One region of the Pseudomonas azotoformans genome, then DNA from elsewhere that is predicted to be linked to it. Evidence: predicted binding sites of a transcription regulator. Region 1 holds the regulator's gene; each other region holds the start of a gene.
The links. The regulator FliA, encoded in region 1, starts transcription of late flagellar genes. The targets are predictions, from matches to a motif close to CTAAAGTTTNNNNNNNNNNNGCCGNTAA.

Region 1 (4,162 bases):
GGCGTGGCATCAAGTCGAAAAATTACCTGGTGCTTGCAACCACCAGCCAGAAACAGGTTCTTACCGCTGCATACCACAGCTACAAACGCTGCGGCCTGGCCGGTTGCATCCTCACCAAGCTCGATGAAACCGCGAGCCTGGGCGAGGTGCTGAGCCTGGCCATCAGTCATGAACTGCCGGTCGCCTACCTGACCGACGGGCCGCGGATTCCGGATGATCTGCATCTGCCGCGCCGTCATCAGTTGGTCAGCCGTGCAGTCAGCGTGCAAATGCAAGAAGAGCCTAGCGAGGAAGCGATGGCCGATATGTTCGCCGACCTCTACCACAACCCGGCAAAACGGGTGGGTTGAGGCAGGATGAACACCGTGAAATGTATCTACATCGATGGTCTGCAAGCGATTCACGCGGCCAAGCCATGTAGCCTGCGTCTAAGCAAGACAAGGTAAAGAAATAAAATGGGCAGCATGCATCCCGTACAGGTGATCGCGGTGACCGGCGGCAAAGGTGGCGTCGGGAAAACTAACGTGTCAGTGAATTTGTCCCTGGCCCTGGCAGAGCTTGGCCGTCGCGTCATGCTGCTGGATGCTGACCTGGGGCTGGCGAACGTCGACGTTCTGCTGGGGCTGACGCCCAAACATACGCTTGCCGATGTGATCGAAGGCCGCTGTGAGCTGCGCGATGTGCTGCTGCAGGGGCCCGGTGGCATCCGTATCGTGCCGGCCGCCTCCGGCACCCAGAGCATGGTGCACCTGAGCCCGGCGCAGCATGCCGGCCTGATCCAGGCGTTCAGTGATATCGGCGACAACCTCGACGTGCTGGTGATCGACACCGCCGCCGGGATCGGCGAGTCCGTGGTCAGCTTCGTGCGCGCCGCGCAGGAAGTGTTGCTGGTGGTCTGCGATGAACCCACCTCGATCACCGACGCCTACGCCCTGATCAAACTGCTTAACCGTGACTACGGCATGAACCGCTTCCGCGTCCTGGCCAACATGGCCCAGAGCCCGCAGGAAGGGCGCAACCTGTTCGCCAAGTTGACCAAGGTCACGGATCGCTTCCTCGATGTCGCCTTACAATACGTCGGCGCAGTTCCCTACGACGAGTGTGTGCGCAAGGCTGTGCAAAAGCAGCGTGCAGTCTACGAAGCGTTCCCTCGTTCCAAATGCGCATTGGCGTTCAAGGCTATTGCCCAGAAGGTCGATACCTGGCCGTTGCCTGCCAACCCTCGGGGGCATCTGGAGTTTTTCGTCGAGCGATTGGTGCATCAGACGAGCGCAGGACCCGTGCTATGACAGCGACTGGCTACAACGCGTACAAGAAGTCTGCCCGTGACAGTCAGGGCGAGTTGATCGAGCGCTACGCGCCCTTGGTCAAGCGTATCGCCTATCACTTGCTGGCACGCCTACCCGCCAGCGTCCAGGTCGAAGACCTGATCCAGGCGGGCATGATCGGCCTGCTCGAAGTGTCGACCAAGTACGACGCGAGCAAGGGTGCGAGTTTCGAGACGTATGCGGGTATCCGTATCCGTGGCGCGATGCTCGATGAAGTGCGTAAAGGTGATTGGGCGCCGCGTTCGGTGCATCGCAATACACGCATGGTCAGTGACGCAATTCGGGCAATTGAAGCAAAAACCGGTCGCGACGCTAAAGATCACGAAGTTGCGGCCGAACTCCAATTGAGTCTCGACGATTACTACGGGATTTTGAACGATACCTTGGGCAGCCGCCTGTTCAGTTTCGACGACCTGTTGCAGGACGGCGAACACGAAGGGCTGCACGAGGACGGCGCGAGCGCTCATATGGAGCCATCGCGTGACCTGGAAGATGAGCGTTTCCAGGGGGCGTTGGCGGACGCGATTGCCAATTTGCCGGAGCGTGAGCGGCTGGTGTTGGCGCTGTACTACGACGAAGAGCTGAACCTCAAGGAAATCGGTGAGGTCCTGGGGGTCAGCGAGTCGCGGGTCAGCCAGTTGCACAGCCAGTGCGCAGCCCGCTTGCGGGGGCGTTTGGGAGAGTGGCGAGCGCGCTGACAGGCAGTGTGGGGACACTGCAGACGAGACCGCGAGGGCAACCAGCCTTTGCGGGTTCGACCCGTGGTGCCCCGGCAGTCCTTTTTGTGTAATGCCTGTTGATTGAAATGGCGCGTCCAGGTGCTGGGCGCGTTTAAGACTGCTTGGAGGTCGAATTGGACAAGAACATGAAAATCCTCATCGTTGATGACTTCTCAACGATGCGGCGGATCATAAAAAACCTGTTGCGTGACCTTGGGTTCACTAACACGGTCGAGGCGGATGACGGCATTACGGCGATTCCGATCCTCAACAGCGGGAGCATCGACTTTCTGGTAACGGACTGGAACATGCCGGGCATGACCGGTATCGACTTGCTGCGCCACGTGCGCGCCGACGAAAAACTGCGCAGCCTGCCTGTGTTGATGGTGACCGCCGAAGCCAAGCGTGAGCAGATCATCGAAGCCGCCCAAGCCGGGGTAAACGGTTACGTGGTCAAGCCATTCACTGCATTGGCCTTGAAAGAGAAGATCGAGAAAATCTTCGAACGCATCCACGGCTAATGCCATCGCGGGGGAGCTATGGAGCATAAAGAAACGTCACAGGGAGACTTTGAGTCGACCCTGAAAAAGCATGCTCACCAATTGGTCGACAGCCTTGAAAAAGGCCAGTTCGGCGACGCGGTGCAGTTAATCCATGAGCTCAACCAGACCCGTGACCGCGGCCTGTACCAGGAAGTGGGCAAGCTCACACGCGAGCTGCACAGTGCGATCGTCAATTTCCAGATTGACCCGCATATGCCCCAGGCCGAGGAAATCTCGCAGATCACCGATGCCACCGAGCGCCTGTCCTATGTGGTCAGGCTGACTGAGGCGGCGGCCAACCGCACCATGGACCTGGTGGAAAACGCCACGCCCCTGGTCAACGGCATGGCCAACGAAGCCCAGGCCCTGAGCAACGACTGGGGCCGTTTCATGCGCCGCGAAGTGGGCGCTGAAGAGTTTCGTGAATTGGCGCGTCGGGTCGAAGGGTTCTTGTCACGCAGCGAGCAGGAAAACCGCACGGTTTCCAGCAACCTCAACGACATTCTGCTCGCCCAGGATTACCAGGACCTCACCGGTCAGGTGATCAAGCGTGTGACCCAGTTGGTCACCGAAGTGGAAAGCAACTTGCTCAAATTAGTGCTGATGGCAGGCCAGGTAGACCGTTTTGCCGGCATTGAACATGACCGCGAAGCGATCCTCTCGGAAAAAGATCCACAAAAACATCTCGCCAAGGGTGAAGGTCCGCAGATTCATGCCGATAAACGTGAAGACGTTGTATCGGGTCAAGATGATGTCGATGACCTGTTATCCAGTTTAGGCTTCTAAGGAGCACCCACATGAGCTTCGGCGCCGATGAAGAAATCCTTCAGGATTTCCTTGTAGAGGCCGGCGAAATTTTAGAGCAGTTGTCCGAGCAACTGGTCGAGCTGGAAAGCCGACCGGATGATGCGAACCTGCTCAATGCAATTTTTCGCGGTTTTCACACTGTAAAAGGGGGCGCCGGCTTCCTCCAGCTCCATGAGCTGGTGGAGTGCTGCCACATCGCCGAAAACGTGTTCGACATCCTGCGCAAGGGTGAGCGTCACGTTGATTCGGAATTGATGGACGTGATTCTCGAAGCACTGGATGCGGTCAACGGCATGTTCAGCGAGGTGCGCGACCGTGCACCGATCACTGCCGCCACCCCGGAACTGCTGGCCGCCCTGGCGCGCCTGGCGGAACCGGCCGACACCTCGGCTGCGCCTGTGGTCGAGGCGGCGCCCGAGCCTGTGGCCGAAGCCGAACCGGATGTGACCGACAGCGAGTTCGAACAGCTGCTCAACTCCCTCAGTGCCGTGAAGGCCGAGGCAGAAGCGCCAAAGGCGCCTGTCGCTGCGCCAACCAGCGAAGACATCACCGACGCTGAGTTCGAATCCCTGCTCGACCAGTTGCACGGCAAAGGCCAGTTCGCGGCCGACGCTGTGGCACCGGCCGCTGCGCCCGAGGCGCCTGCTGCTAAAGCCAGCACCGACATTACCGACGACGAATTCGAAGCGTTGCTCGACCAACTGCACGGCAAGGGCACCTTCGTGGCCGACGCCTTGCCGGAAGTCGCCGCCACGGCCGCAGCGCC
Region 2 (4,162 bases), 2.7 Mb from region 1:
CGCCCCAGGAACCGGCATAACCTTTGACTCGCGGATAACCGAGCGCCTTGGCCACCAGGTAGGTGAAGCCAGAACGGTGGTGAGTCTGGCAGTGGGTGATGATTTCTTTGTCTTTGGTCAACCCGAGGTCTTCGAGGATCTGCGGCATGTCGCGGCGGATACGCAGGTTGCGCGCCTTGTCCATGCCGGCAGTCCATTCGAAGTTCACCGCGCCGGGGATGTGCCCGCCTTTGGCGGCGAGGACCTTCTCGCCGGAATACTCCAGCGGACCGCGTGCATCCCAGATGCCCAGGTCGGCGGCACCCAGGCGGCTTTGCAGGTATTCGCGGGTGGCGGTGGGGCCATCGTGCAACGTGAGGCTGACCGGGCCGCCGACGGGGGCGGGCACGTCGGTGGATACCGGGTGCTTGTCTTCCAGCCAGGCCAGCAGGCCGCCGTCCAGGTAGTGGTACTTCTGGTGGCCGATCACGTCGAGCATCCAGATGAATCGTCCGGCCCAGCCGCCGCCTTCGTCGTCGTAGACCACGTAGGTGGCGTCCGGGGTGTGGCCCAGTTCGCCGAACAGCTTCTCAAGATCAGCCTTGTTGGGCAGCAGGCCGGGCGCCGGGGGCTGCCCCAGTTGGGTGCGCTTTGGGTCAACGAAATGCGCGCCGGGGATATGCCCTTCGGCGTAGCGGGCGGCACTGGTGAGGTCCACCAGTATCAGGTGTTCGGTATCGAGGCGACCAAGCAGGTCGCTGGATTCGATCACCAGCGGCAAGCCAGAGAAGTCAGGCATGTGAGGTCTCCTGGGCACAAATGTTGGCGATAAAAGACGGCGATTGTAGCGCAAGCATCAGGCGCTGCGGTTGGTAAAGCAGTGCAGGGCTTTCTCGATGCATTGGGCGGTTTTGCCGAAGGCCTGCACGGTGGTTTCCGAGAACGGCCCGCCGCCCTGGTCGGCCACCATCAGCATAACCACCTTGCCATTACAGCTCAGCGAGCGCAGCAACAGGTGTTCGCCGGTGAACAGGCGACGCAGGATCGGCGGCAGCAAGGCCGAGAACTGCGCATGGTTTTCAGGGTTGAGGCGTACCTGCGCGGATTTTTCCAGCAAGCGCTGCAAGAGCGTGCTGTTGACCACATCCAGGCTCAAATTGGCCGCATCCTTCGGCAGGCCATCGACCTGGTGCACACGCAAGGTGCTCATGGCGCGGTCAGCCATCAACAGCATGACCCGCTGCATGCCACTGGCCACCAGGGCCTCCTTGGCGCAGGTGGTCAGGTGCATGGCGTTGGCAAAGCGGCTCGGTTCCACCAGCAGTTCGGTGCAGCGCTTGCGCCACACGGCCAGGGCCTCAGCGGTGGGCGGTGGCGCTGGAAGCAGGCCGCGATGAATCTTTTGTACATGCCACGGCCAGATCAGCGACAGCGCCGGGTGCCAGAGGTCAGGCATCAAGGTGGTGCGGGCGCTGGTGACGGCCTGCTGGTGGACCTGCTGCTGCACCTCGCCCAGGGGCTGTTGCAGGTACAGCGCTGTGAGGAGTTGCCAGCGTTCGGTGTGCGGGCAGGTCCAGGATTCCTGGGCCGACATCGCCAGGCCGTTGGCCAGCAGCACGGTATTGGCCGGTTGGTTCAACCAGCGGCGCAGGTTGGGTTCGGCGTCGAGCAATTGCTGGTGGCGCAGTGGGTCGTCTTCGCGGGCGATGTGCAGCGCCTTGACCAGCAAGCGCTGCTCGCTCATCAGCAGCTTATAGCCCTGGGACACCCAGATCGGCAGGTGCCAGGCTTCGGTCAGGCCGACGCACAGGTCCAGCAGGCGCACGCCGAACAGTGCCTGCTCAACCTCGCGCGCCGATTGGCCTTTGTGGATCACCCGCAGTTCCCATTCTTCCAGGAGCTTGGGGTAGGCGACCGCCATCGGCCACAGCGGCGACAGAAACAGCAGGCTGCCCCAGTGAATGTCCTGCCACAGTCGCGCCAGGCGGCTGCCGAACAAACCGTTGGCTTGTTGCGATGCGTGCTGGCTGACCAACAGCAGTTGGCGCAACGCCACGGGGATCTCATTGGCCGGCACCGACGGCAGGCGCGCCAGCAGTTCTTCGGCGCGCTTGAGGCCCAGGCGGTTGAGCGCCACTTCGAGGTTTTCCGCCGGTTCCGCCAAGCTGCCATGGGTATGGCTGTTGGCCTCGCGCATCACGCTGAGCACAAGCGCCGGGCTGCTTTGCATCAGCTCGGCAATATCTCGCAATGAACTGCGGCTGTCGCGGATGCCTTTGCACACCCGGTCGTGACTGGCCTGGGGCACAGGCAGCAGCACATCGTCCAGGCGCTTGATCCAAGCGGCGAGAGAGTTGGGTTTTGCACTTGGGACTGTCGTTTCATTAGCCATGATAGGGGCGCGATCATCACTTGCGGTCTACACGCCCGGAGCGGGCCGAACTGGCTTTTCGCCTTAACGGGCTATAGTCTGGCGCAGTTTTGCCGATAAGTAGAACAAGAGTTTTCTGCTACACCCAATATGTCCATGAACCCGACGGCGCAAGTACTCATCCCCTATGGCTAAAATTATCGGCATCATCGTCGTCATCGCAAGTGTGCTCGGTGGCTACGTCCTGTCCCACGGTAAAATTGCGGCGTTGATCCAGCCCTTTGAAGTGCTGATCATCGGTGGTGCGGCGTTCGGCGCATTCTTGCAGGCCAACCCCGGCTACATGACTATGCACGTGGTCAAGAAGTCGCTGGGGATGTTCGGTTCGCGCTTCACTCACACGTTCTATCTGGAAGTGCTGGGGCTGGTCTACGAGATCCTCAACAAGAGCCGCCGCGAAGGCATGATGGCCATCGAGGCCGACATCGAAGACGCCGCCGCCAGCCCGATTTTCGCCAAGTACCCGGCTGTGCTCAAAGATGAGCGCATGACCGCCTACATCTGCGACTACCTGCGCATCATGTCCTCCGGCAACATGGCCCCCCATGAGCTGGAAGGCCTGTTCGACATGGAGTTGTTCAGCCTTAAAGAAGAGTTGGAGCATCCTTCCCACGCCGTGACCGGCATCGCTGACGGTATGCCGGGTTTTGGTATCGTCGCGGCGGTACTCGGTATCGTGGTGACCATGGCGTCCCTGGGCGAGGGCGACCAGGCCGCCATCGGCATGCACGTGGGTGCGGCACTGGTGGGTACGTTCTTCGGTATTCTCGCGGCCTACGGCTTCTTCGGTCCGCTTGCGACCTCCCTGGCCCATGACGCCAAGGAAGAAATCAACCTGTACGAATCGATCAAGGCCAGCCTGGTCGCTTCGGCTTCCGGCATGCCGCCGTCCCTGGCGGTGGAGTTTGGCCGCAAGGTGCTGTACCCGAAGCATCGCCCAAGCTTCGCCGAGCTGGAACAAGCGGTTCGCGGTCGTTAAGCCATGGAAAACAACCAGCCGATAATCATCAAGCGCGTCAAGCGCTTCGCTGCGGGGCACCATGGCGGCGCCTGGAAAATCGCCTTCGCCGACTTTGCGACGGCGATGATGGCGTTCTTCCTGGTGCTGTGGCTGATGTCCACCGCCACGCCCGAACAGAAGATCGCCATCGCTGGCTACTTCAAAGACCCGATTGGTTTCTCGGAAAGCGGCACGCCCTTCGTGATCGACCTGGGTGGCTCGCCGCAATTGGCGCCTGAGCGCACCATCAACCCGGAAATCAAGACCGAGTCGCCCCAGGAGAAAATCCCGATCGAGCGCGACACCGTCGAGTCCATGGCTGAGCAGGTCGAGCAGGAGCGCCTTGAGCTGCTGCTGCAAGAGCTGCAGACCAAGGTCGAAGAAAACCCGCAACTGCTGAAATTCAAGGACCAGATTTCTTTTGAAATCACGCCGGAAGGCTTGCGCATCCAGATCACCGACGCCGCCAACCGGCCGATGTTCGACTCCGGCAGTGCGCGCCTGAAGCCGTACTTTGAAGACATCCTGCTGGCCATGGCCGACACCATCAAGGCGGTGCCGAACAAGATCAGCATCAGCGGCCACACCGACGCCAAGCCATACGCGGGCCAGGGTGATTTCGGCAACTGGGAACTCTCGGCCAACCGCGCCAACGCCGCGCGCCGCGCGCTGGTTGCCGGCAGTTATCCGGACCCGCAAGTGGCGCGCGTGGTGGGGTTTGCTTCGTCGCAGCTGTTTGATCATCAAGACCC
Region 3 (4,162 bases), 1.2 Mb from region 1:
TTGGATCAGCGCCAACTCTATCGCGCCTGCTATGGCTTGCTGATCGTCACCGCGCTGAAGCTGCTGTGGGATGGGATTGGCGGCTACTGGGCCTAGGGGTGGAACCTGCGTCCCAACGCATCCAACCGCACCGCAATCGGCGGTAGCTGCTCACTGCTGCGCGCCAGGGTTTCCACATCGTTGGCGGTGCTTTGCGCAATGCTCTGCACCGACTGCAACCGCCCGACAATCTCCAGGTTAGCGGTGGTCTGCTCGCGGGTGGTGGTCACGATCCGGCCGTTCAGGTCGTCGATGTGCGCAATGTCGTTGCCCACGGCGCGCAGCATGTCGACGGCGACCTGGCTGTCTTCCACGCAACGCTCCACGCCTTGGCGGCTGTCGTGCATGGCTTCGACGGCCTGGCGGCTGCCGTGTTGCAGGCCTTCGATGATGGTTTTGATTTCCTGGGTGGACACCGCCGTGCGCTGCGCCAGGCTGCGCACTTCGTCGGCGACCACGGCGAAGCCACGGCCTTGCTCGCCGGCGCGGGCGGCTTCGATGGCGGCGTTGAGGGCGAGCAGGTTGGTCTGGTTGGCGATGCTGTTGATCACTTCAAGCACGCTGCCGATCTGCTCGGCTTGCACGGCCAGGCCCTGCACGGTTTCATGGGTGCCGTTGAGGCGCGAGGCCAACTGGGTGATTTCCTGTTGGGCACGGCTGACGCTTTCCTGGCCGCGCAGGATCTGTTGGCTGGCCTTGCCGGCGTGATCCACCGCTTGCTCGACGTGCACGGCGATGTGGCCCATGGCGTCTTCCATGCGCTGCATCGAGCCGGTCATCTGGGTGATTTCCGCCAACTGGTGCCGTGCGCCTTTTTCCAGGGTGCCGCTGGCGCTGGCCAGTGCCTGGCCGAGTTGGCCGAGGCCGTGGGAGTCGCGGGCGACACCGTCGATCAGGTGGGTGATCTGTTGCAGGAAGTGGTCGAAACGCTTGGCCAGGGACACATGCACCTTGCCGTCACCTTGGGTGGTCTGCGCGCTGAATTGGGAGGTGACCGCGCGCATCTTCTCCAGCATTTCCTGGCTTTCGACCGCTTCAGCCTGGCTGTGTACGGCCAGGTAGAGCAGGGCGACGGTTTCCATCACCACGTAGAACGCGTGGACGAACACCATGGTCCAGCCGCCGTGATGTTCCATCACAAACACCGGGAAGCCTTGGTGTTGCAGGGCATGGAACACCACGTGATGCACGGCGATGGTGGCGGCCGCGACCAGGATCGGCAGCCAGTCACGATAAAACGTCAGCACCGCCAACAGCGCGAAAATCCCGAAGTGCGATTCGATCACGCCCTGGGCCTGGTTGATGTGCAGCGCCGCCATCACCATGAGGCCTGCGCCGAGGGCGCAGCGCATCACGCGGGTGCCGCCTATGGCACGGTACAGCGCCGTGAGCACCACGCTGGTGCCGCCGCCGATTATGGCGGCTTGCATCAAGGTGTCGTGCCAGAAGGCCAAGCCCAGGGAAAACAGAAACATCAGCCAGATCAACGCCAGCATGATGCGGTCGGCTTTGCGGTAGTGCTCGAAAAAACGCGCGCGGGTGGGCATTCACACTTACTCCCTGTGGTCTGGCCGAATCAAAGTGAGGGCAGGGTGGAGCGAATCAGGTGTTTTTGGTTTTTATAGGATTCAGTGATGCCAAACGGTTATCGGCTTGCGGGGGAGGGACTTGAGGAACGGCTACCCGGGCGGGTAGCCGTTGATCGGATCGCGATCAGAAGCTGTATTTGGCAGTCAGCATCATGTTGCGGGGCGTGCCGTAGGAATCACCGCCATAGCTCACGGAGTTGGAGATGGACTGGTAGTAGCGACGGTCAAAGATGTTGTTGGCGTTGAGTTGCAGGTCAAGGTGCTGGTTGACCTGGTAACCGGCCATCAGGTCGGTGACGGCGTAGGCGCCTTGCTTGAGGCGGTAGGTGCTGCCGTCCGCGACTTTGAAGTCGTTGTACATGCGGCTCTGCCAGGAGACGTTGCCGCCCACGCGGAGTTTTTGCAGGGCGCCCTGGAAGTGGTAGTTAGTGGTCAGTTTGAACAGGTGTTCCGGGGTGTCGGTGTCGAACTGCTGGTTGACGTTCTGCGGGTTGGCTTGATCCTTGATGGTGTGGGTACGCGCGTAGGTGTAGCCACCGCCGACCTGCCAGTTCTCGGTCAGGGCGCCTTGCAGTTCGAAGTCGATACCCTGGCTGCGGATTTCGCCTGAGGCTTCGGAGCAGCTGGCCTGCGGACAGTTAGGCACGACCACATCCACTGCGCGGTTTTCCTGGTCGACGCGGAACAGCGCCACGCTCGCATTCAGCGCACCGCCGAGGTATTCGCCCTTGATGCCCACTTCATAGTTCTTGCCGACAATCGGCTTGACGGGGTTGCCGGAGGTGTCCTTGGCGCTTTGCGGCGTAAAGATGTCGCTGTAGCTGACATACACCGAGTGATGGTCGTCCAGGTCGTAGATCAGGCCGGCGTAGCGGGTGAGGTTACGCGTGACCTTGTAGTCGCCGGAGTTGTCGGCACCGCCATGGGCATCGTAGTCATACCAGTCCAGGCGCCCGCCGAGGATGAGCTTCAAAGGGTCGGCCAGGTTCAGGCGCGTGGTGATGTAGACACCATCCTGGGTGGTGACATCACGGTCATTGGTGGTGTGGACGAAGTCCGGTTTGCCCGCGGCGAGCGGCCAGTTGAGGTTGTAGGGGCTGTAGTTGTGGGTGGTCATGTCGTAGATGCGTCGGCTGGCGCCCACGACCAGTTCATGGGTACGTCCGAACGCTTGGAAGGGGCCGCTGGCGAAGGCGTCGACGCCTGCCTGGTTTTCATCGTAGGCCGCCTGGTAGACGGTGCGCGCCAGCGTGTTATTGACCCAGCGTGACTGGTACGAGCCGGAGAACAATGCGTTCTGTTCGGCGTAGTTGGCGTTGACTTGCAGTTTCCAGTCGTTGGCCAGTTGCTGGCGCAGTTCAGCGAATACCGTGTTGACCTCCTGGTCTTTGTTCTCCCAGTCAGTGCCTGGATTGTAGGACCGTGGCAGGTTCAGGTGATGACCATCCTGGCCGACCATCGACGAACCCCAGAAGTAGTTGGTCTTGTCTTTCTGGTTCGAGAAACCGAGCGTCAGGGTGGTGTCTTCGCTCAGGTCGGCTTCGGTGACGGCATAGAACAGGCCGTGATATTCCTCGGCGTTGTCGATGAAACTGTTGGCATCGCGGTAGGACGTGACGACCCGGCCGCGCCAGGTGCCACTGTCGTTGAGGGGGCTGGAGGCGTCGAGTTCGCCACGGTAGTCGTCCCAACTGCCGGCGGCGCCGGTGAGGGTGACTTTTTGTTCGTCCAGTGGCCGCTTGCGTACCAGGTTGATGGCCGCCGAAGGGTTACCCGCGCCGGTTATCAGGCCAGTGGCGCCGCGCACGATCTCGACGCGATCGAACATCGCCAGGTTCGGCTGAGAGCCTACGGAGACGCCGTTATAGCCGGTGGGGATGCCGTCGTACATCAGGTTGTCGATGTCGAAACCGCGGGACGTATAGGACTGCCGGCCAGGACCGCTGGAGAAGTTGAGGAACAGACCGGGCGTGGCTTTGACCACATCATTGATGCTGGTCATCGCCTGATCATCCATGCGTTGGCGCGTAATGACGGTAACGGCCTGCGGGGTTTCACGCATGGTCAACGGCAGCTTGGTCGCGGTTTTCATCGCGCCGGTGGTGTAGGACTGCGTGCCTTCGGTGGTTTCGCCCAGTTGCGCTTCGCCGGAGATTTGCGTGGCCCCCAGTTCAAGGGTAGCGGCGGGTGCCTGGGTCTCGGCGGCAAAGGCCGCAGGTGAACTTGCAAGACAGACCGCCAACGCCATCAGACTGGGTGAAAAACCTTTGCCGCCGTGTTGTTGCACAGACATGGAACTGACTCTCCCCGAATGCCGTCCCTGGCGAATAATAAAGGTGTTGATAATTATTCGCATCAGTGTGGCAGATTGAACGTGTGGGAAAAAGCCTTAAAAGAGAATTGGTTAATGATTTTTTCACATCTAGAGGCGCGGCGTTTTGCCACTAACTACGAGTATGGGCGCACACATTGGCCGTGCGCCCAAAGCATGTGTTGGGTTGACTCAACTGTAAAAACCAGCCCAAGCCCAGGTC

Region 2: a site for FliA is predicted at 2,443-2,470, ahead of motA (flagellar motor stator protein MotA). Genes of this name have one in related genera too.
Region 3: a site for FliA is predicted at 1,685-1,712, ahead of AYR47_RS33200 (methyl-accepting chemotaxis protein). Genes of this name have one in related genera too.

What each region holds. Positions count from the first base shown of each region.
Region 1 covers NZ_CP014546.1:6,269,959-6,274,120, reverse strand. The annotation lists gene flhF (flagellar biosynthesis protein FlhF) at 1-350, shown strand, start outside; gene fleN (flagellar synthesis regulator FleN) at 456-1,289, shown strand; gene fliA (RNA polymerase sigma factor FliA) at 1,286-2,026, shown strand; gene AYR47_RS28775 (chemotaxis response regulator CheY) at 2,194-2,568, shown strand; gene AYR47_RS28770 (protein phosphatase CheZ) at 2,587-3,375, shown strand; gene AYR47_RS28765 (chemotaxis protein CheA) at 3,387-4,162, shown strand, end outside.
Region 2 covers NZ_CP014546.1:2,104,503-2,108,664, forward strand. The annotation lists gene AYR47_RS09725 (rhodanese-like domain-containing protein) at 1-778, opposite strand, end outside; gene AYR47_RS09730 (HDOD domain-containing protein) at 836-2,371, opposite strand; gene motA (flagellar motor stator protein MotA) at 2,538-3,389, shown strand; gene motB (flagellar motor protein MotB) at 3,393-4,162, shown strand, end outside.
Region 3 covers NZ_CP014546.1:5,114,960-5,119,121, reverse strand. The annotation lists gene AYR47_RS23415 (sulfite exporter TauE/SafE family protein) at 1-96, shown strand, start outside; gene AYR47_RS33200 (methyl-accepting chemotaxis protein) at 93-1,586, opposite strand; gene AYR47_RS23405 (TonB-dependent siderophore receptor) at 1,753-3,921, opposite strand; gene AYR47_RS23400 (CPBP family intramembrane glutamic endopeptidase) at 4,132-4,162, opposite strand, start outside.